Linked DNA regions of Magnetococcus marinus MC-1. The protein of the gene in region 1 interacts with the protein of each later gene in a pairwise test. Links are inferred from orthologs where the notes say so. Each region holds a gene or a part of one and is shown in the gene's direction. Other genes may lie near its edges. The genes, in order: bioB and MMC1_RS04495.

Region 1 (11,578 bases):
TTGATATGCGCTTTTTAAATGCCGAACTTACCCGTCTGAATAAACGCTTGGTCATGCCCATGGAACGGGCCATTGATACCATTCCCTTAGCCCGGCGTAAATTTCCCGGCTCCACGGTCAACCTGGATGCCCTGTGTAAACGGTTGGGGGTTGATAACTCGGGACGGACCTTCCACGGCGCACTGCTGGATGCCCACCTATTGGCAGAAGTCTATGTGGAGCTGATGGGGGGCAACCAGTTTAGTTTAGAGATGGCCGCCGATGAGAGCGGCCGAATTGCGCAGCCGTCGGATAGCCCAAAAGATGGCGCACCCGGTCCAGGGCTGATGATGGCTCCCCGCGACTGGCAGGTGAGTGAAGAGAGCACGCAGGCCCATGAGGCCTTTTTGCAGTTGTTGGACAGAGAGTCCGGCGGTGCAGTGTGGAACAAAAACTAGGGGGTATTGTCCATCCATCCCTGGGCGTGCCTGAACGCTGTAGATTCTGTTAAGTGGAGTCAAACCAAGCATGTTACTGCGGCTGTGTGTGGTGGCGGTTTTGATGATCCCCAGTCCATCCTACGGAGGTTCGCTGTTAGAGCCCTGTCTGCCCTGCCACAAAAAGAGCGGTGAACCGGTTAAAACCGATGTTACGCCGCTGATTGGCAGCCAAAATACATTTTATTTAACAGAGGTTTTAAAAGATTATGCCACAGGCAAACGCCCCACCGAGGTGGCCGCCCATAGGCAGATACCCCCGCACCAACAGGCGGCCTATGCTGCCCACTTTGCCCAGCAACGTTGGGTAAGTCCCTGGCAACCGGTGGAGCAAAAGCGGGCAGAGCGGGGCAAAAGCTTGGTTAAGGGCTGTGAGCGCTGTCACCGCGAGGGGGGTAGGGTGCAATTTGATGAAAATCCCCGCTTGGCCGGTCAGCGCATGGCCTATCTGCGTCTGCGCCTACACCAGTTTAGAACAGCGGGTAAAATACCGCCACAGCCAGAAAAAATGCGCAATTTTATCGGCGAATTAAACGATGAGCAGATCGAGGATGTGGTCCATTTTTATGCCAACAATCGTTAAAAGCTTCATCGTGTAAGTGAGGTCGAGCCAGCTTAACCGTGTGGGGTGGGTGCTGCGGGGGGTTTGGTATTCCATGGGTGCATGGCCCGGCATGATAAAATAGGGGGGGTAAACCATGTTTTTGCGGTGGTGCTGTCATCGCCATGACAAAATGTTGGGTATCACCTTGATTGAGATGCTGCTAGGTCTGCTCATTATCGGCGGGTTGTTGGGTATCGTCATGGTGGGGATTGAGCTGCAACACAATGCGCAGAACAAAAAGATCGCCCGCGTTTTTATAGGCGGCTGGGTACAAGCCTATGATCTTTACCATGAACGCACGGGCCGCGTACCAGGAGACCCCTCCAATACGGGACGTACCCATGTTCCGCTAGAGGCCGCCTTTGAAACGCAATTTTCTGGCATCGTTATGCAGCTTCCCCAGGGCGATGGTGAGGGAGGCATCAACAGCTACCGCTACAACGACGAGCAGGGCTATATACACCATTTACGCCTCGCTTTTGAGTCCATTAGCACCGCCTCTGAGGCGATTGGGGTAGGGCTGGTGGGGAATGTGATGCGCCTGGAGGGGGTCTCGCCCACGTTGTTTGCCACCCTGGAAGCGTTGTTGGATGAATCGCTTTCCCGTACACAAGGGACACTGCGCTGTCGCTCCATCTTGGAGATGGATCAACAGGACCCCATGCGACAGCGTAATAAGAGCCAAGCCAACCACAGCTTTGTCTGCTGGTATAAAATGCGTTATTAAACCTTGCTCCAGCCTACCTTTTACCCTCTGCATCAAAGCCGTGACCGGTGGGCTAAGTAAACCTTTTCTTTGTTTAGTAAGTTGACTAAACTGGCGGCTATGGAGCAACCACACTTAGCATACCGTGCCTTTTGTCAAAGCAGAGAGGCGGCGGGTCAATGGCGTCAGCTGCACGCGGTGCAGCCGCTGCCCCGTGGCCGGGTGTTGCGGGATGGGGTGGAGCTGATCAACTTTTCATCCAACAACTACATGGGTTTGGCAGATCACCCCCTGTTGAAGCAGCGGGCCATGGCGTGGACCGAGCAGTGGGGGACAGGGGCCCAGGCTTCGCGGCTGGTGTGTGGCGATCTGGAGCCCTTTGCACGCATTGAAGCCCGCTTGGTGGCAGGTAAGGGGTGTGAGGCTGCATTGGTGCTCAATGCGGGCTATCAGGCCAACAGTTCGGTGATTCCGGCGCTGTTGGATAAACGGGTGTTGGGGGGGGAGCCACTGGTTTTTTCCGACCGGTTAAACCATGCCTCCATGCATCACGGTGTCCAATTGGCGGGGGTGCGGCAGCTACGCTATCGGCATGGCGATCTGGACCATCTGGAGAGGTTGTTAAAGAGGCACGCAGGGGAAAAGGTCGCTAAATTTATCCTCTCCGAAACGGTGTTCAGTATGGATGGAGACCGGATTGATGTGGGGGGGTTGATCGCGCTCAAACAGCGTTATGGGGCCTTTTTATATCTGGATGAAGCCCATGCCACCGGGGTATTGGGACCCGATGGCTTTGGTTTGGCGGCGGCCTATCCGGGGCAGGTGGATTTGGTGATGGGGACCTTTAGCAAGGGGTTGGGGGGATTTGGCGCGTATGTGACCTGTAGCCACGCGCTGCGGGCCTACCTGATCAATCGGGCAGGGGGGTTTATCTACAGCACGGCTCTCCCCCCTGGGGTGTTGGGGGCGATGGATGCCGCGTTGGAGTTGCTGCCCCAGATGGGCGAGGTACGGGCGCGGGTGTTGGCGGGTGCCCAGCGGGTACGAGCTGCTTTGCGCGCAGCGGGTTTGGATACAGGTAACAGTTCGACGCCGATTATTCCGGTGATGGTGGGGGATGAGCAGCGTACTTTGGCGTTGAGTGAGGGGTTGCGGGCAGAGGGTCTGTTGGGGATCGCCATCCGTCCACCGACCGTGCCGGAGGGAACCAGTCGCTTAAGGCTCTCTTTGAGTGCCGCCCACAGCGATGAGGATTGGAGCCTGCTGGCCGCTGCGGTGCCCCGCTGTTTGCGAGAGATCAATGGTTGAGACTGGGGTTTGGGCGGGGTCAAAGGGTGGTCGAGGATTGGCAAGGGCAAGGCTCTTTGGCATGGGTGTGCGATGAGAACCGTGTTGATGGTCCATGGTTGGGGCTTGGCTCCTGGCCTGTGGCGGCCCATGCTGGGGCATATGGGGCCCGTGGAGCTGTTACGGGCCGATTTGGGTTTTTTTCATCCCCATGGACAGGTGACGGTGCCCCTGCCGGAGGGGGATTGGCTGGGGGTTGGGCACTCCATGGGGGGGTTGTGGTTGCTGCAAGCGCTGCTGGGGGAGGCCGAAACCCCGCAGATGGCGGCACTCGCCCGCTGTAAGGAGCGTTGCCGGGGCTTGGTTTTTATCAACGGTTTTAGCCGTTTTCACCAGGGTGCTGATTTTCCCCATGGGGTGGGTGCGCGGGTGATTGGGCGCATGCGCAAGCAGTTGACGGTGGATGCCATGCAGGTGCTGCGGGATTTTGGCAGCCGGAGTGGTTTGCCGGTCATGGGTCTGCCCCCTGGGGTCAAGCCCCATGTGGCCCGTTTGGATGAGGGGTTGGCGGCGATTAGCCGTTGGGATGGGCGGGCGATATTACAGGGGTGGTCGCACCCCTTTTTGGCCATTGCCAGCCGTGAAGATGCCATTGTGAGCGCCGCCATGAGTGAGCAGATGTTTGGTGGATCGGCATTACAGTGGATCGAGGGGGGTAGTCACCTCTTACCGTTGACCCATGGTCAGCAGATGGCCGCAGCGTTACAACAGAGTTTGGAGTCGTGGTTATGAACCTGCCCAACCGAGGGGAAGGCAACCGCAATGGACGTGTGGGGAAAAATTTTGGTCGGGCGCTGAACTACCACCGTAAGGCGCTGGTACAGCAGCATGTGGCCGATGAGTTGGCGGAGCGGTTGGTGGATTTTCCACTGCCGGAGCGGCCACGGGTGTTGGAAATTGGTTGCGGGACCGGTTTTTTAAGCCGCCATTTGATGCGCCAGTGGCCGGGGGGGTCGTTTCTGTTTACCGATATTTCAGCGCCCATGTTGGTGCGCTGCCAATCCCATCTCTCGGATCTACCGGGTCAGCGCCAGTTTATGGTGATGGATGGGGAGCACTGCGCGGTGCGTGGTCCCTTTGACCTAGTGGTATCGAGCATGGCGATGCAGTGGTTTGGTGATCTGCCAGGGGCATTACAGGGGTTAAGTTCGCTGTTAAAGACCAATGGTATGTTGGCCTTTGCCACCCTGGGGGATGAGACCTTTCGGGAGTGGCGGGGGGTGTGTGCCCAATATGGCTCCCCCTTTGGGCGCCCGGATTATCCCGATGTGGCTCAGTTGCAGGAGATGTGGCCCAGCGGTGGTGAGGGGGATGTGGAGGAGGATCATATTCCGGTGGCCCACAGTTCGGGACACGGTTTTTTACGCGCCTTGCGCGAGGTTGGGGCGCATCAACCCTCTGGGCAGCATCGTCCGGTATCGGCAGCGCTGATGCGGCGCATGTTGCAGGCAACCCGGGGTGGACAACACGGTTTTACGGTGACTTATCATGTACTCTACGGATTCTATACACGCAGTTTCGACGACCGCCCCATCCATTGAAACGGGTCGCCGGGGTGAACCGGGTTTGAGCGGTCATGCATGGCTGGATAGTATGGCCGAGGCCGCCTTGGCTGGTCAGCTACCCGACGCCCAGAGTGGGTTGCGGCTGTTGACCGATCCGGGTATCGAGCTGCTACCCTTATTGCAAGCGGCCTTTCGGGTGCGGTTTCACCATTTTGGGCGGGGTGTACGCATCCATATTCTCAACAATGTGCAGAATGGCTACTGCTCTGAGGATTGTAACTACTGCGCCCAGGCTAAAAATAGTAAGGCACCCATTGAGAAATACAGCATCAAAAGTGATGAGGAGATCCTGGAAGGGGCACGCAAAGCCTATGAATCCGGGGCCTATCGTTACTGCATGGTGTCGTCGGGGCGTTCGCCCCATGCGGAGCGCATCGACCATATGTCCAAGCTGATTCGGGAGATTAAATCCCGCTGGCCGGTGGAGGTCTGTTTGTCGGCCGGCTTTTTGGATGCCAACAAAGCCCGTGAGCTGAAAGAGGCTGGGTTGGACCGCTACAACCATAATCTCAATACCGCCGATGGTTATTATGGCTCTATTTGTACCACCCATAGCTATGGGGACCGTCTGAACACCTTGCAGGAGGCCCGCCGCGCAGGGCTGGAGGTGTGCAGTGGCATCATTATCGGCATGGGGGAAAAGCCCGAAGAGATTGTGGAGGTTGCCACCACCCTGCGGAGCTTGCAGGCCCGCTCGATCCCCGTTAATTTTTATGTGCATGTCGAGGGGGCTCAACTGGGGGCGGTGGACCAGTTGACGCCGGCGTATGCTTTGCGGGCCTTGGCGCTGTTCCGCTTTTTTAATCCCGATGCCGAGGTACGGGCAGCAGGGGGGCGAGAGAGCAATCTACGGGGTATGGAGTCCATGGCCCTCTACCCGGCGAACTCCCTGTTTGCAGAAGGCTATCTGAATACCACTGGTCATATGGCGGAGAAGACCGTTAAAATGGTGGAAGATGCTGGTTTTTTTGTGGAGAAAATAGAGGAGGAGTAGCCCCTCTTCGACCAAGGAGCTTGAAGTATGTTGTCCCCCCGCGACCGATTTTGGAGCGCTGCGCTAAGCCTACTGCTGTTGGCTGGATGCTCCGATTCCAGCCCCCCAAAAAACGATTGGGAGCCCTTTGTGGAGTCCTATCTGGAGGAGAAGCAGCGGCAGGCGGAGTTGCCCGCGGACTACTATTTGACCCCAGAGCGCTGGAATCCCCTCTTGGACTATCTGGGTTGGAGTCAGGTAAAGGCGGATACCTCTAAAGAGCATGAGCTGGTGATCCGTGAAGGGGGGATAGACATGGGGCCAGAGGAAGAGCTCAATGCGGGGCATCTGGAAGGGGGTGGCCTGCTGGAGGATTTGAAGCGTAAAATCCATGCGGGCCGTGAAGCGCTGGGCATTGTCGATGAGACGATGGGGGATAACCCCGAGCTGTTGGATGCCCTACGCGATGGTGGCGTGCGAGAAGCCCTTAAAGGGGTTGATCATGGCTACCTGGAGCAGAAAAAACAAGAGCTCATGGGTTTGGCAGAATCCGCAGGGGTGGATGCGGATTATCAACCTTCGGAGCTGGATCGTCAGGTGTTGAAAGGGTTTGGTAAAAAGTTGGGCCTGTCGGACAAACGCATGGAAAATTTGGAAGATCAGGCCGAAAACTATCGGGACAAGCGGCCTTGATCTTAACCCCGCCTGCCCGTGGTGTCTTTGTAACCGGTACCGATACCCACGTGGGTAAGAGTGTTGCCAGCGCTTGGTTGCTGCATCAGTGGCAAGCCAGCTATTGGAAACCCATTCAGTCGGGCTTGGAGGGAGCCACCGATAGCCAAGTGGTGACGGAGCTGGCGCAACTGGATAGCAGCCGGCTGTTTGCCGAACGGTTTCGCCTACAGGCCCCCCTCTCGCCCCATGCATCGGCTGCGGCCCAGGGCATTGCCATCCATCTGGAGGATTTTCAACTGCCCCCGTGTGAGGCTCCACTGGTGGTGGAGGGGGCTGGTGGTGTTTTGGTGCCCATCAACCAACAGCACACCATGTTGGACCTTATGGTGTGGTTGGGGCTGCCGGTGATTGTGGTAACGCGCACCGGATTGGGTACCCTTAATCACACCCTGCTTACCCTGCAAGCGCTAGAGGGGCGGGGCTTGCAGGTGCTGGGATTAATCGCCTGTGGCGAGGCCAATCCCTCCAACTTTGCCGCCTTGCGGCACTTTGGCCAGCGACCTCTGTTGGCCCATATTCCTCCCCTTGAGCCCCTCACCCCAGAGCGGTTGGCGGCGGTGGGTTGGGCGGAGTAGGCGCGGTCGTTTGGTGGGTGGATGTGTGGTCAAAACGCACCATCGAAGGGGGCCTCCGCCGAGTGTGTGCGCGGCTCTGGGGTGCGTTACCGTGGGCTTAATGCTCCATCACTCCTTTTTGAGCGTAGAAACCGATGACCCCTTCAGCCGATCTGATCCAATGGGATAAACGTCACTGTTGGCACCCCTTTACTCAGGCGCAAACCGCTCCAGATCCCATTCCCATGGCCTCGGCTCGTGGTGCCACCCTGACCAGTGTGGATGGCCGTACCTTTATTGATTTAAATGCCTCTTGGTGGGTAACGACCCACGGTCATGCCCATCCCGCCATTGCCGCCGCCATTGCCCAACAGGCACAGACCCTTGAGCAGGTGATTTTTGCTGGGTTTACCCATGCCCCGGCGGTGAATTTGGCAACGCGGCTGAGTGAAACATTGGGGGGTGATTTAGACCGCGTCTTTTTTTCCGATGATGGCTCTACGGCGGTGGAGGTGGCGCTTAAAATGGCGGCCCAATACCATATTAACCAGGGTACTCCACGGCATCGCTTTGTGGCGTTTCGTGGGGGCTATCATGGGGATACGGTGGGGGCCATGTCGATGGGGCAGGGCTCGGGCTTTTTTGACGCCTTTCAAGCCATGCTGTTTCATGTGGATCTGCTGGACTATCCGGCCACCTGGCTGGGTGATCCCACCCCCGAGCTGCGGGAGGCGCTGGTATTAAGCCAGTTGGATGACTACCTCGCCACCCATGGCCCGCAGTGTGGGGCGCTGCTTATGGAGCCCTTGGTGCAGGGAGCTGCGGGTATGCGTATGGCCCGTGCGGGTTTTGTGCAGCAGGTGATGGAGCGCTGCCGGGCCGCCGGGGTGTTGGTGATTTTGGATGAAGTGATGACCGGCTTTGGCCGTACCGGAACGCTGTTTGCCTTTCAGCAATGTGGGGATTACCCGGATATTATTTGTCTCTCCAAAGGCTTGACCGCAGGATTTATGCCCATGTCGGTGACGGTGGTGCGAGAGCCCATCTATCAGGCATTTATGGGGGAGGGGTTTGAACGGGCGTTGGCCCATGGCCACTCCTTTACCGCCAATCCGCTGGGGTGTGTGGCGGCGCTGGCCTCGTTGGAGCTGTTTGAGCAAGAGGGCAGCTTGGCCCGGATTGGCCAGATCGCCGCACTACACCAGCAGCGCTTAGAGCCTTTGCAGAAGCATGCCAAGGCGGTGCGGCCCCGGGTCTGTGGGAGCATTGGGGCCATTGACCTGCGGGTGGCCGATGGCGGCTATGGGGCAGAGATTGGCCCCAAGTTGAAGGCCTTTTTTATTGAAAAGGGATTGTTGATGCGCCCCTTGGGGAATACCGTCTATCTACTGCCACCCTATTGTGTGAGCGATGCACAACTGCACCAGGGCTGGGACGCTATTGAAGAGGCCCTGGATACGCTGCTGTAGGGGACAAAAGCCGCTTAGGGTTTGACCACACCAGCAGGGGTGGGGGTGCCACCCTTGGGGCTGTTTGACGGGGTTTCGGTTTTTCCCAGCAGTTTGTCCGCTTCGCTGGTTTTACCCAGTTGAATAAGCAGGCGGGCGGTGGCCTCCTTGGGGCTCTCCGGCAGCAGGCGGTCGGCAGCTGGGGCAATCTTTTCGGCGGGAAAGCTCATACCTGCATAGTGCAGCAGCGCCTCTTCCAGATCCCCCAGTGACTCCAACATCAGCCCCTTTTGGTAGGCCAGCAGCCGTATAACAGCGGGATCATCCTCACGGGTCTGTAGCTGGGCCAACAGCAGCTCAGCCTGGGCTTCACGACCATGCCGCGTATAGGCCAGCAGCGCTTTGGCGATGGGTTCAAGCAGGGGGCTGGGTAACACCATAGGTTCCCCGTTGGTGCCAGAGGGCGACAGCTCTTCTAAAAGGCTCTCCAGGGTGACATCGCTCATGGAGGTATCCATGGCCAGCAGTTGCAACCGGATCAGATCCCCATCCCGCTCGCGCTGGGAACCTAACAGTGCGACCGCCTCGGCAAGACGCTGCTGCTGGAGCAGGGTTTCAGCCAAGACCGCCCGCACCGGTGGGGTGAGGGGGGTCAGGCCCAAACCCTCAGGGGTTAATAGCCCTCCCGCTGCGGTGAGTCCCAAGGGGGCTTCTTGTTCCAGTTCCAACAGCTGGGTTAGAAAGAGAGCCTGCTCCAAACCCTGCGGTGCGTTAAGCAAAGTGCGCAGCAGACAGCGCCGCTGCATAAGGCGTTGAACCGTGGCAGTGGGCTTTTTTTCGCGTTTAATCGGGGTTGTGGCCCACTGGTGAAACAGCTTCGCGTGCAGGATGCGCAGCTCCTGTGCCTCGGTCTCGCCAGGGTTATGGGCCAGGGCACTTTCCAGATCAATGAGCAGCTTGGGGGTGAACTCTGTTTGGGCAGCTTCTGCGACCTGCATGCGTACCGCGCGGTAAAAGATCGCCCGCGCAGGTTGGCTGCGGCGGGTCTCTTCCGGCAGCTGTTTAAGACCATGACGGGCCATCTCCCACCCGCCTTGGGCAAGGGAGAGCTCAGCCATGGCCAAGATCCACTCAGGGTCAGGCTCGGGCCGGTCTGGGCGCTCCCGGTAGAGTCCTAACTGGAGGCGGGCTCGATCCAACGCGCCAAGCTTTAACTCACAGATACCGATGCCCCGCTGGGCAATATAGGCGTGGGGGTGGCCGGGATTCTCTACTAAAAAGCGGGAAAAGCGCCCCCTGGCCTCTTGAAATTGACCGTTAGCGAGCTGCGCTTGGGCCATCATCAACACCAGTTCCGGGGTGTGGTCAATGGTGTCGGTGGGTAGGCTTTCCAGTACCTCCAATGCCTGGCTTTGCTGACCTAGGGCCATATGGGCACGGGCCTTGAGCTCCCGCCAACGCAACGCCGTGACCGGTGCTCCACTGCCCCGGTTGAGGGCCTGTTCACTGAGCATCAGCGCCAACTGGGCCTGACCCTGCTCCAGCATGCGGCGTACCGCATTGGGGGTAAGGGGAAAGGGCCGCCCAATGGACTCAAACCCGGTGAGGGCCGATGACTCAATGGCATCGGGTGGGGCAATGGCACTGCCTTGAGGGATCACATCCTGTACCTGGGGAGGGGCCTCCTGAGCCTGGGCAGAGCCCCACATCAAAGCGGCGGCAAGCAGCATGGCCGGGCCTTGTCCTCGACGCTGGGGTCGCCCACCCTTGAGCCCATGCTGCGGTTTCATCACTTTTTCTCCGGGATCGTCAACGATTCGTAGCGCTCGGTGGACTCAATCCGTTTACCCTGGCAGCTCTGCAAAGCAAGGGTGATCACGCCCAGCACGATGACCACCAATAGAACCCGTTTAGGCCATCGCTGTTTGGTGGTACGGGTGCCGCTTAGGCCATCATAGCGTGTTCTGCGATTCATGGTTTGAACCTCATTCTTGGGTAACAGATGGGATGGGTTGGGCACCCAAAACCAGATTATCAATCAAACGCGCGGCCCCCACATGGGCAGCAATCAGCACCACGGGTGCCCCCTTACCCTGCCAGGGTTGCAGGGTAAGGGCATCCCGCACGGCTACATAGTCGATACGCGCAATGCCTGCCTGCCGCAAGGTTTGTTCGACCAAATGCGCCAATGCGGTGGCGTCATGCAGCCCCTCTTGATAGGCGTGGTAGGCGCGGTTGAGCCCCTGACTAAGGGCCACAGCTTGGGCCCTGGCTGGGGCATCCAGATAGCGGTTGCGGCTGGACATGGCCAAGCCATCTGGCTCCCGTACGGTGGGTATACCAATCACCTCCACCGGCATGGCCAGATCCTGCACCATGCTGCGTAACACGGTAAACTGCTGGTAATCCTTTAAACCAAAAAAGGCAGAGGTGGGACGTACCAGATTGAGCAGCAGGGTCACGACAGTAGCGACCCCATCAAAATGGCCAGGACGCACCGCCCCACACAGCATACCCGCGAGGGCTGGTAGGGTTACATGGGTCAGGTTGGGGTTCTCTGGGGGGTAGATGGCGGCCACCGTGGGGTGGAACAGGGCATCGCAGCCCTCGGCCTCCAGCAGTGCCCAATCGGCCTCAAAGGTGCGGGGGTAGAGGTCAAAATCCTCATTGGGGCCAAATTGGGTTGGGTTGACAAAGATCGAGACCACCACCTGCTCACAGCGTTGGCGGGCCTCTCGCAGCAGGGTCAAATGGCCCTCATGCAGGCAGCCCATGGTGGGTACAAAGCCGATGTTTTGGTGGCCCTGGCGTTTACGCCAAGCCAGCAGTGCGGCGCGATCTTGCAGGCTCTCCATGGTTGATCCTACTTCTCAAAGCTATGGTCTGGGGTGGGGAATTGGCGGTTGCGGACCTCTTGCACATAGGCCCCAATGGCACCCCCTATGACGGGTACCCCATCAAGATAGCGTTTGACAAATTTGGGGGCCAGATCGCCATACAGTCCCAGCATATCATAGATAACCAAAACCTGCCCATCGCACCCCACCCCGGCACCGATACCAATGGTGGGAATGGTCAGGGATTGGCTTACCTGTTGGGCCAGTGCCGCAGGTATGCCCTCCAGAATAATGGCTCCTGCCCCGGCCTGTTGTAGGGCGAGGGCGTCGTCG
Region 2 (11,475 bases), 1.0 Mb from region 1 along the record:
CAAGGGTCATAGGCACGGGCAATCATCTCCAAATACAAACGCAACTGCTCCTGCTGGCGCTGGGGCTGCTCCAGCCAGTATCCCACCCCATGGGCAAAATCCCGCTCCACATGGGCGAGGTTCTGCGCCGTGGGCGTAATAATATCGGCCTGGGTCAACACCCCCTCCCCATTGACCCCATAGAGATGATACAGGGTGCCACGGGGCACCTCTAACGCGGCCAAACCCATCTGCTCACCCTCAAAGCCCATGGTGGTCATGGGGGGGATCAAAGCAGGCCCCTCCTGCAAGGCTTCACACAGCGCAACCGCCTCCTCCAAGGCCCACACCAACTCCACAAACTGCGCCGCGTTGTTGTGCAACGTCGTCGGTTGGGCAGGCAGCAGCGCCTCCCGCAGTTGTGCCGCCTCGCCCGTTAATCGCTCACCATTATGAACCATCCGCGCCAACGCCCCCACCATAAAGGGCTTCTTGGCATAGGTAGACTGCTTGGCGGTAGAGTGACGCACCACCTTTTCGTTAACCCGCTGGTAAAAGTGCGCCACGGGAATATCCTCATGGCCGCTGGCGGCCAAATGGGTACCGGTAAGCCCATAGCGCGCCCCACTAGCCCGTAATGCCACCAGAATGGGCGGCTGCAAACCCATCTCCGGATTTTGCAACGACGCCACAAAGCCGCGCAACGAGAGGGCCAAATCCAAGGCGTTCTGCAAATCCTGCAAGAGCGTCTGCATCGCCTGCCGAGCAGGACGCCGCCCCAATCCGCCCACAATCACATTAACCGGGTGAATGGCCCGCCCGCCAACCACCTCCTGCACCAGATTGCCAACCCGTTTAATCTCTAACCCCTTCTGCACCTGTTCGGGAAAGTGACTCGCCATCTGCAAAATCGAAGCATTCCCCAGATAGTCCGGTGCGGCCAAAGCAAACAGATGCAGGGCGTGGCTCTCAATAAACTGCCCCAGGTTGAGCAGGGTGCGAAACCCCTGCACCGTGTCACTCACATGAATCCCTAAGGCGCTCTCTAATGCCATGACACTGGCTAGAGTGTGACCCGCCGAACAGATTGAGCAGACCCGACAGACGATACCCGGGGCATCCCTCGCCAATTTACCCTTGAGCAGCAGCTCGTAAAAACGCGCCCCTTCAAAGATGCTCATCTGGCAGGATTGAATCCCCTCCTCATTGACCGCGACCGTAATACCCCCATGTCCCTCAACCCGGTAGAGATGATCAATGGTAATGGTTTCCATACTCATGGCGCATCCCCTTCAGGCTGCTGGCCCAGGCCCATATGTTGTGGATCTTGATAGTGGGGAATCAACCGATTCTCCACCCAAGCCGGGGCGGTAAATCGGCGGATCTGCTCAATCACCGCCCCTTTATTCAGACCATGATCACTAAAGAGCCGCGCCGTAGCCACATAGGCGGGATCCTCCACCGGCCCCCGACACCCATAACAGGGTTGACCATACTGTATGCAACGCGCCTTACACCCCGCCAAGGTGATGGGACCACAGCAAACCCGCCGCTCAGCCTGCACCAGACAACGGTTCTCTGCTATACGACACTCCGAACAGACGGAAGCATCCGTTTGCACGGGCCGCACCCCATTTAAGATGGCCGTCACAACCTGGGCAAACTCATCTATCTCAATGGGGCACCCCGTTACCGCATAATCCACTTTTACAAAGCGAGAGAGCGGCTCAGCCTCACGGGCACCCGGAAAGACCGTACTGTCGCCATAAACCTGCTCTTTCATGGTATGGATGGGGATGGTTTTGGCGTTCATCGCGGGCAGCCCCCCCCACACCGCACAGGTCCCAAGCGCCATAAGAGCATCGCTGCGCTGCCGTAATTTTTCGAGGGCAGTGCGCTCTTGCTCCGAACAGATTGAGCCCTCCACAATGGCCAAATCCAGCCGCCCCTCCTGATCACTCTCCTGTGAGCTGGCCATAATAAAGGAGCAGATCTCCGCCCGCTGGGCCAAACCCAACAGCACCGTTGTATCATTGAGAATGGCCAACTGATCCCCCGCACACCCGGTGAAGGAGTAGATGCCCACCCGCAATTTTTTAGTGGGTCCTGGTAGTGGTTTGCTCATCTCACGCCCCCTGTTCCCACGCTTCACGCAAGCCACGGGCCTCCCACGCACTAAACACCGGCCCATCCTTACAGGTGTAACGATAACCAATGGCACAGTGCCCGCACTGACCAACCCCACACGCCATGCGCCGTTCAAAGGTCATAAAGGTTTTTTGCGGCCACACCCCTTTGTTGCGCAACATCTCAGCGGTGCCTTGATACATCACCGGTGGGCCACACAGTGCCACCGTGGTCCGTGCCGGTTCTAGGGTCAGCCCCTCCACCAACTGCCCCACATGCCCTTGCATGGCGCTAAAGGCTTGCCCAGGCTGGGGCTGATCCACCGCCAAATGCAGTTCCACTGCACCGCTCTGCGCCAACCCCTGCAACTCCTCGCCAAACAGCATCTCCTGTGGATTGCGAAAACCGTAGGCCAGCATCACCCTGTGGTAGCGCGGCCGATTGGCCAACACCCCTTGCAGCACACTGCGCAAGGGCGCCATACCCAACCCACCAGCCACCAGCAGCACATCATGATCCTCCATGCGCTGTAGGGGAAAGCCATTGCCATAAGGACCACGCAACCCCACTTTCGAACCGGGCGACAGCTCAAATAGCCGCTCCGTCACCCGCCCCACCCGGCGAATGCAGAGCTGTAAAATGGGCACCTGGGCGGCGGCATGGCAAATAGAAAAAGGGGCCTCCCCCGCACCCAATACCGAGAGCATCACAAACTGCCCAGGTTTATGGTTCATACCGTTGGGACCAACGCCACGGCCATCGGCCAAGGCCAATTGAAACAGCGCGGTATCGGCGGTTAAATCTTCCCGCGCAACCAGCAGCGCCGTAAGAGGCTGAAGGGGATCGTTCATGAGCGCGTCTCCTCACCACCATGGCCACAGGCACGGCGCACCTTAGTAAAGACCGACACCACATCAATACCCGCAGGACAACTGGTTATACAGCGCCCACACCCCACACAACTGGGTTTGCCAAAGCCATTCACATAGCCGTGCTCTTTGTGGTAGTAACGGTTTTTTACCCGATCACCACGGTCACGGCGAAAATGGTGATCGCCCGCACCCCGGTCAAAATCACGGAACAGACAAGAGGACCATGTGCGACACCGCGTCCCACACTCGCCATTTAGCTCCAGCCGATCCAGCATGTCGTAGCAGGTGCAGGTGGGGCAAACCATGGAACAGGCCCCGCAGGTAAAACAGGTCTGTGCAATCTCCCCCCATACGGCACAATCCTGTTTGACCTCCAGCACTTGGGGTAGATCGGCCACCGGCATACTCAGTTGAAAGGCGCTCTGGCGTTTTTTCAGCAGTGCCAGATAGCTCTGTCGGTCGCTATCCGTGACCGGTTTAAACAGCGCCCTTGCCATGTGCAGCATATCGTGCCCCGCCTCGGTACGGACCATCACATAGAAGCGTGGCCCCAAATCCCACAAAAACATGTCATACAGACCATCCACATGCTCCGTACCCTGGGATTGACAAAAACAGTGGGCATCGGGCATGCAACCCAGCCCAATCAACCAAGCTTGTGAACGCCGATTTTGATAGGTACGGTCAGGATAGTCCCGGGCAAAAAAATGATCGACCACATCCACACCGTGCAGATCACACGGGTGTAGACCAAACAGGATCATGGGGGGCAAATCGGGCTGCTGGGGGGTATAACCCTCCGCATCAAAGCGGTAGAGCACCTCTTCAGGTGGGAAAAAATATTTTTTGGGCGGCAATGCCGTGCGCAAGTAGTGCAGTGCTACAGAGGCCGCGCCAGCCTCGGCTAACGGCTTAAAGATAAAATGATGCGTCTCCATCTCTACCGGAATATGCACCCGCCGGTGCGCTTCACAAGCATTGAGAAACGCGGGTAGATCCTGCCGCTCAAGTAAAAAGGTTTCCATGTAGCCCTCCCCTGTCGCCTTGCATGGAACGGATACCCACCACAGCCATGGTACCAGTATCGACGCCTAACCGCGCCTTAGTCGAGCAAAAAGCGACCGCTCACGGAGAATGTCACACACTCTTTACTGCACCGTAAAAGTTATATAAACGCATGTTTATTTAAGAGTTTTACTATATTCGGATAGACTCTTTTCTCACACTGACCCACCCCCCTCCTGTTGGCCAAGGAAGAGATTCCCAGCCCCTTAACAGATGGGCACACGTTCACCGCTCTGGCCGACAAACCAGATCTTTGCAGAGGCTCACAGGTACCCCGTGTAAGCCGCAACAAAAGGGCAAATTTGAGGGCGAGCACGCCGTCCAAAAGGGGTAAGCCTAATCCAATAGCTCACTATGTTGGCGTTCCCACATGATGCGGCAAGCCCCATCCACCGAGGCCATACAGGGACCCACGGGATTATCCGGCTGGCAATCATGGGCATAACGCAAGCAGTCATGGGGGCTCTGCTTACCCATAACAATAGAGGCACAAAGACAGTCGTTGGGCATATCGCCCATCTCAGGCTGAAAGGTTGCCAGGGCGTGAAAACGTTTGCGGGCATCTCGATGGTGCCAAGCTTCACGTAGGGCGTAGCCCGAGTCTGGCACCCGACCAATACCCCGCCAATGCACACTCTGCACATCAAACACATTATTAACACAGGTGAGCGCATAGAGGTTGCCACGGGGGTTAATACGATAGGGTTCTTGAATGTCCAATTGGGGTTTACCCGACACAACTTGGCGCACCACCGTATCCAGTGAAGCCAAAAAGCTACGGTCAGAAAAGCCACTAATGGAAACGGGAATGCCATACTGGGTCACCGCAAAACGCCAACACTCCGAACCGACAATGGCCGCCACGTGACCCGGGGCAATAATGGCTTTAAAAGGGCGCCGCTCATGCTGCGACAACATGGTATCCACCACCGGCCAACTTAAACGCAGCGCATTTAAAATCGAGAAATTATCCGGCACACCCGCCAGAAACTGCGCCGCCAGTGGTGCCGAGACCGTCTCAAAACCACTGGCAAAAAAGACCACTTCACGGGTGGGGTGACGTAAGGCCAGCTCGACCGCCTCATGAGGATTGGCCACAGCAACCACATCCGCGCCATCTTGCCGCGCACCATCCAAGGTGGCATAGCCCGCCGCCCCATAGGAGATGGGTACCGACAGCATGTCACCAAACGCCGCCAAGATCACATCCTCACGCACCGCCAAATGCATGGCCGCGCGAATTTCAGCTTCGGGACAGACACATACCGGACAGCCCGGCCCTGGCATGATATGCACCACTCGGCTAAGGGATTGATGCCAATCGCTCTCGGCCCAAAACCGGGCAAATCCTCCACACAAATTCATCACCTTAATAGGCTCACTTACCTGCAAACGGGTAAGGGCCAGTAGTTTCTGTTCCATGCTTGCTTGGTCCATTTAACCACTCCTTACCCGTTGCTTACGCTGTACAGAAATACCGACTTATGCCATGCATCTTACCTACTCCTCCCAAAAAAAGGGCAATTTTCTTAACCTTCTCTATAAAAATGAGAAGTTTAATCCACAAAACGCAGGATCATCGCCCTTTGACCCGACTAAGGTTGGCAAAGCGGGGTGGAGTGGCCATGGCCGCCCCTCTCTGTTGAGTATCGCCAACCGAGCCCTGTCACCGCGCGAAAGTTTTACACAAACATAAGCTCTTGCATCCACTTAGCAGAAGCCGTTAGGCTGACACAGTTGATTAACGCATGAGGAGAGCGCAGTAATGTGTGAACTGTTCGCCATGAGCAGCCGACTGGCCGCCACCATTAATTTTTCCTTGGAGGAGTTTGCTCGGCACGGTGGCATGCAAGGCCCACACAAAGATGGTTGGGGAATTGCCTTTTATGAGGAGTATGACGCCCTGATCTTACGGGCCCCAGAGCCTGCCTCTGAAAGCCAGTTGGTTAAATATATTGAAAAAAACTCCTTTCACAGCAATTTGGTGCTCTCCCATATCCGCAAAGCAACCCATGGCGAGGTGTGCCTCAAGAACACCCACCCTTTTAGCCGTGAAATCGGTGGGCGGCTGCATGTATTTGCCCATAATGGCGAATTCCCCGGCGTCCGCAGCCACCCTGACTACAAACTCAATATTTTCCGCGCCATTGGCAGTACCGACTCGGAACACGCCTTTTGCCTATTGATGGACTGTTTAACCGATGTTTGGCTCAATCCAACCCCACCCTCGCTTGAACAGCGCCTATCCATACTCGTTACATTCACCCAGCGCATGGAACACCTTTCGCCCGATGTGCAAGCCAATTTTCTCTATAGTGACGGTGAATATCTCTTTGTTCATGGACATGTGCGCCGCCAAGCCAGCGATGGCATGATCCGCGCACCCGGTCTCTATACCCTCTGTCGCAGCTGCCACCCCAACAGCAACAAGCGCCCCAGCCCCATCACCGGCCTACGTATGCAAACGTTTAAACACGACGGCAACCGCCAATATGCCGCGCTCGCCGCCAGCGTGCCCCTAACCGATGAATCATGGGAACCCTTACTGAGGGGGGAAATCGTGGTGATGCAAGATGGTAAAATCATTAAAAGGGTTCCACCGCCCTCCTTATAAAAAAAGGCCCAACTGCACAGAGCAGCCGGGCCTTTAAGCATTAACCGATCACAGCCCTAGTGGTCGTCATAACCGGTAATCATCGCCTTCAGGTGGGCGTATACCGGACGGCAGGTAAAGGCCATATAAACATGCCCAATAAGAAACACCAACATCGCAAACGCGGCGGCGGTGTGAGCCATAGCCACATATTCTAAGGTCAACATGCCATCCAGCCCAAACTGTTGCCAATCATTATAGAACATATAGAGCAAGCCAGAGATCCAGATTACCGGCGAAATCCCCAGTTTGAGCCCCAGGTAAGCCAGCCGTTGCAACGGGTTGTGCTTGGCGTGAATTTTTTTCTTATACGGGTGCTCTTTCCCCTCAAAGATGCCGCCACCATAATAGATCATGACATCCAACAAATTTTTGGTGGTGGGGATGTAGTGCTTCCAAGCGCCGGTGGTAAAATGCCAAAAAATGGCAAGAATCCATAACCCAATCAGCGCCCAAGCGAGATTACCATGCAGATGGGTGGCCGCTTCGTAACCCAGATTCGTATAGGTGCCATGGACCTCAAAACCCGTAATGAGCAGCGAGATCACCAAACCGGCCTGGGTCCAATGCCAAAGACGCTCAAAAATGCTGTATACCATGTAGCGTTCCATTATTGAGCCTCCCCATTTTGACGCTTTTCACGACGACGACGACGGTAGTGCCAATAGACCCGCAAAGAGCCATGCCCAACCACTCCAACAGAGGTCATCAGCACCGCAAACCAACCAATACCATCCAACACAGGCTGTCTATCCCGCCCCGGCATATAAAAGTCGGTCAAAGCAGCCAGCCGTCCCTCTTGCACATGACACGCTTTGCATTTAAGTGCATCGCTGGCGGGCGCAACCATGTGGGTTATGGGCCAATACATCTCTGTATTCACAAAAGCATACTGCCCATTAAAGGGGGGCGCCTCGGGCTCTTTGGCACCCGCCTCTAGAGATTTTTTCCAATCGAAATTGGACCAAAAGGAAGAATCGTCATCCCCATAGGTATGCATCACCAGCAGGTGCTTTTCGACAGGATCATAAACCTGCTTACCTTTCATGATCTTAAAAGGCCAAATGCGGGATTGGTTATCCGTGTAGGAACCGTGGATACCATTGATCTGTACAGGTTTGCTATCATCCACTTTGTCCCCAAACAGGGTATAGCGCACCTGACCATCGAACCAACGGTATTCGGGTTGCACATCTTCTGCCCACTCAAAATGGCCTTTTTTAGAGCTGTAGGTAATCTCCCCTGCCGAGTTACGTTCACTGATTGGCTTGCCGTTTTCATCCAATTTGCCCGCCGTTGACCAATCCCAGACCATTTTGGTCTTAACACCACCTCGGGCAATTTTGGGAATATGGCAGGTTTGACAGGCTACCTTGTCTACATGGTCATTGAGTTTGGCACTGTGCTTCTTAACCTCAGAACCATGACAGGACTCACAGGAGGTCCGTGAGTGTGCTTCACTGGGGGTCTCTACCCCTTTGGTATCTTTGGCCGTTGATTTATAACGGCTGCCTGGTATCACGTGGCCATGGGTGCGATGACAGGCTGTGCAGCTAAAGTTTTTGCCATTCACATCCATATGGACATCAAGGAATTCATCTGGCTCAATGAGGGAGGTGTCCATATCCCCATGTTTAACCCCATCGTCGCCGCCACCAACAAAGTGACAACTACCACAGTTACGACGGCTGGGACGTCCAACACTTTGGGCCGCTGCAACCAGATCGACCGCATCACGGGGGGCTTTAGCTTGGTCGTCCAGATATTTTTTATGTTCTGGGCTCTCAAACCCTTTGGGATGACCCGCCCCACCAACGGATTTTTCATATTGACCCGAGTGGTCATGGCACACCAAGCAGTCCACGTTTTCCTGCTTGGTAAAGTCAAAATCGTTATCTTGCCAGCCATAGCCTGCATGGCAAGCGGTACAGGCGGCCCAATTGCTTTTTGGGGTGCCGCAAAAACTGTTGACCACATGTTTTTTACCCAACATCTGGCCGGTATCTGCTTGTTTGCTCTCCCAAGTCCAATGTTTGGTTTTCATCACCTGTTTTGCCGCTTCGGTGTGGCACCCCAAACAGGCTTTTGTCACCTCTGGACCGGAGTTAAAGGGACCTTCCAACTGCTTAAATTTGCTATGGTTGGCCGTAGATTTGCTGTCTGTCTTGCCATCTGTGCTGATTTCTGCATGCAGCGTCGTGCTGCCCAACAGCAAGCCAGCCATAAAAAACAGCACCCAGACCCCTGTGTGCATCGGTACTCTCATCCCCCACCCCTTTCAATTGGTGGTTAGGGCCTCAGCAGCCCGTCCACAACAACCCTGACGATGCTATCGTGTGGCTGGCCACGTTAAACCAACCCATACCCGTCACAATCTGTAAGAGAACAGAATAAATAAAACAGAGTGCTCGAACAAGCCTGTTATATCCCAAACCAAGTAAGCATGCCGTGACGCTTGAGCGCTGCGGTCTATAAAAGCGTCAATGGTATTCAAAAAAAGAACGGCCTCGCCATCGGGTAGGAGGCGGGGTCACCCCCGCCGACCTCCCACACCACCGAGCATACGGTTCCGTACCACGGCGGTTCACGTTAAAGATTGAAGTCTCCGTATCTGCCCAAGCAGCGAAAGGAGACCGCGATGATCAAAGAACTTCTTGGGAAAGGCGGCGTTCATGTGACATGCCCTCGGCTGACTTCTGCACACCCATCCCAGCACCTCTCGATGCCGGTAGCACATGGCTGGTCTACAGATCTCCCCGGGTAATGCACACGCACCTTCACGCTTATATCCGCCGCATATACGTCCATGCTCTCCGTACAGGTTTCGGACTTTAGAGATAGTCCCCTCCTCATCCAGCATGACCGCCTCGTATGCGATTCCTGTTCGTCGGATCAGCGCTTTGCTTTCGGTTTCCTTCAGATTTTACCTCACGGTAAACACCCTTGCCGTTCGGCTAACCGTTCCCCCTGTCGGGCCGGTAGAGGCGTTCCACCTCCAAGTTCGTGTGCCCTGCCGGGCACACCATAAAAAAAAGGGACCTGACAATATCAGGTCCCTTTGATAACGCTATTGGCTCCCCAGGTCGGACTCGAACCACCGACCCGATGATTAACAGTCATCTGCTCTACCGGCTGAGCTACTGGGGATCACAACGGAAAGTTGGGAGAATATATCAGTCGCCATTTTTAGCGTCAACGCTTTTTTCTAAAAAATCCACCCAATCGCCACATTTACATGAAAGCATGCTGGCTGCATGGGCTTTATTTGCCACAATTTCAACCGTTCCAAACCCTCCAACCAACATTCCAACCTCACCAACCCTAAGATCTGCGAAGGTTTTTACCCATTTTGTGATCGAAATCCCATTGACTACGAGCGCAGCGGATGCCCAACAAATATCAATATATTTTAAAGCAGTTACGACATTTCCAAAACGATCAATGTGGGTGATCTTAACCTGTGCGCCATGCGGTTTTTTTATCAATAAGGCCGGCATAGGCTGGCACTGTGCCACTTGAATCGCGGGTCCAATACGGTTTAGGTCTCGATAATTCAACCAATCCACAAGCACTGGGGCAAACAGATCGCGCCCATGAAAGGTTGCTGAAGCCGGTTTCCAATGGGTGCCAATACGGTGAACCTGAGCATCCTCCTGACTTAATGCCCACCCCAATATTCCATTATCAGGCCCAATAAAAACCCGCTCCCCCAATTTGACCAAAAGCGCTTCTCTTGGCGTACCCACGCCAGGGTCTACCACACAGATCCAATGACTCTTTGGTGGAAAATAGTGTTGGCATCGTGAAATGAGCCAAGCAGCACTCTCTATGTTAAAGGGAGGAATATCATGAAAAAAATCTATGATCTGTATCTCCATGGAAGCGCCACAGAGAACCCCTTTTAATTGGCCGACATAGAGATCATTTACCCCAAAATCTGTTATGAGAACCACACGTTCCATATCACTTTTCAACCCGTTAAAACACAGCTATCCACACACCCGCTAACGTACTCTTTGCTAGCACGGACAACCTCATATAATAAAGCCACTCCCCAGGCCACCAGCCTGAGACAAACCAGTGGTAACCGTTCAGAGACCCCGATATCAAGCGGCTACTGGAGCCGGTAACGGCGGTACGAGGTTTCCCTTTCTCCGTTCAGCAATCACCTCAGCAAGATAGTCCCAGGGAGACACGTTCCGCAATCGGCAAGTTTCGATGACGCTAGCCAGCACACCCAATACCCGACTCCCTTCTGCCGTACGAGTTCCGTGGCTGATCAGACGCGCAATGACCCAGTGGCGCAGAGCCCGCTCCGCATCGTTGTTGGTCAGCGGCAGCCCTGGAACTCTCACAGGTTGCCAGATAACATCCCAGTCATTGAGAAGCTCAACGGCAAGGCTGCGAACTTTCTCGGACGGGGGATAATCTCTGTACAATTCGCAGTATCCCTGGAATTCTTCCAAAATCGACTCGGCAGCTGGCGGATCCGATCCATCTTTGACCTCTTCGACCATGTATTCCAGGACCTCCAATACCCTGGAGCCGAATCGTTTGCTCTCTTTATCCAGGCTTGTCGACAACCCCTTGGCTTTTCGGATCAAGTGCGCCCAGCAGCGCAGCCGCCTGGAGAAAATCCGGTAGTTCATGAGTCCATCGCTCATTAGCCAGCCTGCATATTCCTCGGTCAGGATATCAAGGACCATTTGTCGAGTCCGGCGTCCCACGCAAAACAAGACCGTATTTGCCGTCGCGAAAACCCAGAGCCACAAAGCTTGA

Evidence for each region.
Region 2: the proteins of bioB (region 1) and MMC1_RS04495 interact in binary tests that used the Escherichia coli proteins (3 or more experiments, as listed by UniProt). The link is inferred for Magnetococcus marinus MC-1 from one-to-one orthologs.

The regions. Positions count from the first base shown.
Region 1 is NC_008576.1:31,507-43,084, forward strand. What follows is about bases 3,842-6,695. They hold bioB (biotin synthase BioB), read left to right. Parts: upstream 3,842-4,699; coding sequence 4,700-5,692; downstream 5,693-6,695. Other genes in these bases: MMC1_RS00160 (alpha/beta hydrolase family protein), read left to right, coding at 3,842-3,865; bioC (malonyl-ACP O-methyltransferase BioC), read left to right, coding at 3,862-4,674; MMC1_RS00175 (hypothetical protein), read left to right, coding at 5,720-6,364; bioD (dethiobiotin synthase), read left to right, coding at 6,361-6,695. In the rest of the region: dnaQ (DNA polymerase III subunit epsilon), read left to right, coding at 1-437; MMC1_RS00145 (c-type cytochrome), read left to right, coding at 508-1,059; MMC1_RS00150 (hypothetical protein), read left to right, coding at 1,175-1,807; bioF (8-amino-7-oxononanoate synthase), read left to right, coding at 1,907-3,094; more of MMC1_RS00160, read left to right, coding at 3,167-3,841; more of bioD, read left to right, coding at 6,696-6,981; bioA (adenosylmethionine--8-amino-7-oxononanoate transaminase), read left to right, coding at 7,116-8,429; MMC1_RS00190 (tetratricopeptide repeat protein), read right to left, coding at 8,444-10,198; MMC1_RS00195 (hypothetical protein), read right to left, coding at 10,198-10,383; panC (pantoate--beta-alanine ligase), read right to left, coding at 10,394-11,263; panB (3-methyl-2-oxobutanoate hydroxymethyltransferase), read right to left, coding at 11,272-11,578. UniProt on the Escherichia coli protein: Catalyzes the conversion of dethiobiotin (DTB) to biotin by the insertion of a sulfur atom into dethiobiotin via a radical-based mechanism.
Region 2 is NC_008576.1:1,070,967-1,082,441, reverse strand. What follows is about bases 4,982-7,732. They hold MMC1_RS04495 (class II glutamine amidotransferase), read left to right. Parts: upstream 4,982-5,808; coding sequence 5,809-6,657; downstream 6,658-7,732. Other genes in these bases: MMC1_RS04485 (tetrathionate reductase family octaheme c-type cytochrome), read right to left, coding at 7,307-7,732; MMC1_RS04490 (cytochrome b/b6 domain-containing protein), read right to left, coding at 6,714-7,307; hypD (hydrogenase formation protein HypD), read right to left, coding at 4,982-5,480. Outside these bases: MMC1_RS04520 (Ni/Fe hydrogenase subunit alpha), read right to left, coding at 1-1,259; MMC1_RS04515 (NADH-quinone oxidoreductase subunit B family protein), read right to left, coding at 1,256-2,104; MMC1_RS04510 (FAD/NAD(P)-binding protein), read right to left, coding at 2,106-2,957; MMC1_RS19595 (4Fe-4S dicluster domain-containing protein), read right to left, coding at 2,954-4,003; more of hypD, read right to left, coding at 4,380-4,981; more of MMC1_RS04485, read right to left, coding at 7,733-8,962; MMC1_RS04475 (SAM hydrolase/SAM-dependent halogenase family protein), read right to left, coding at 9,870-10,658; MMC1_RS04470 (IS66-like element ISMasp4 family transposase), read right to left, coding at 10,803-11,475.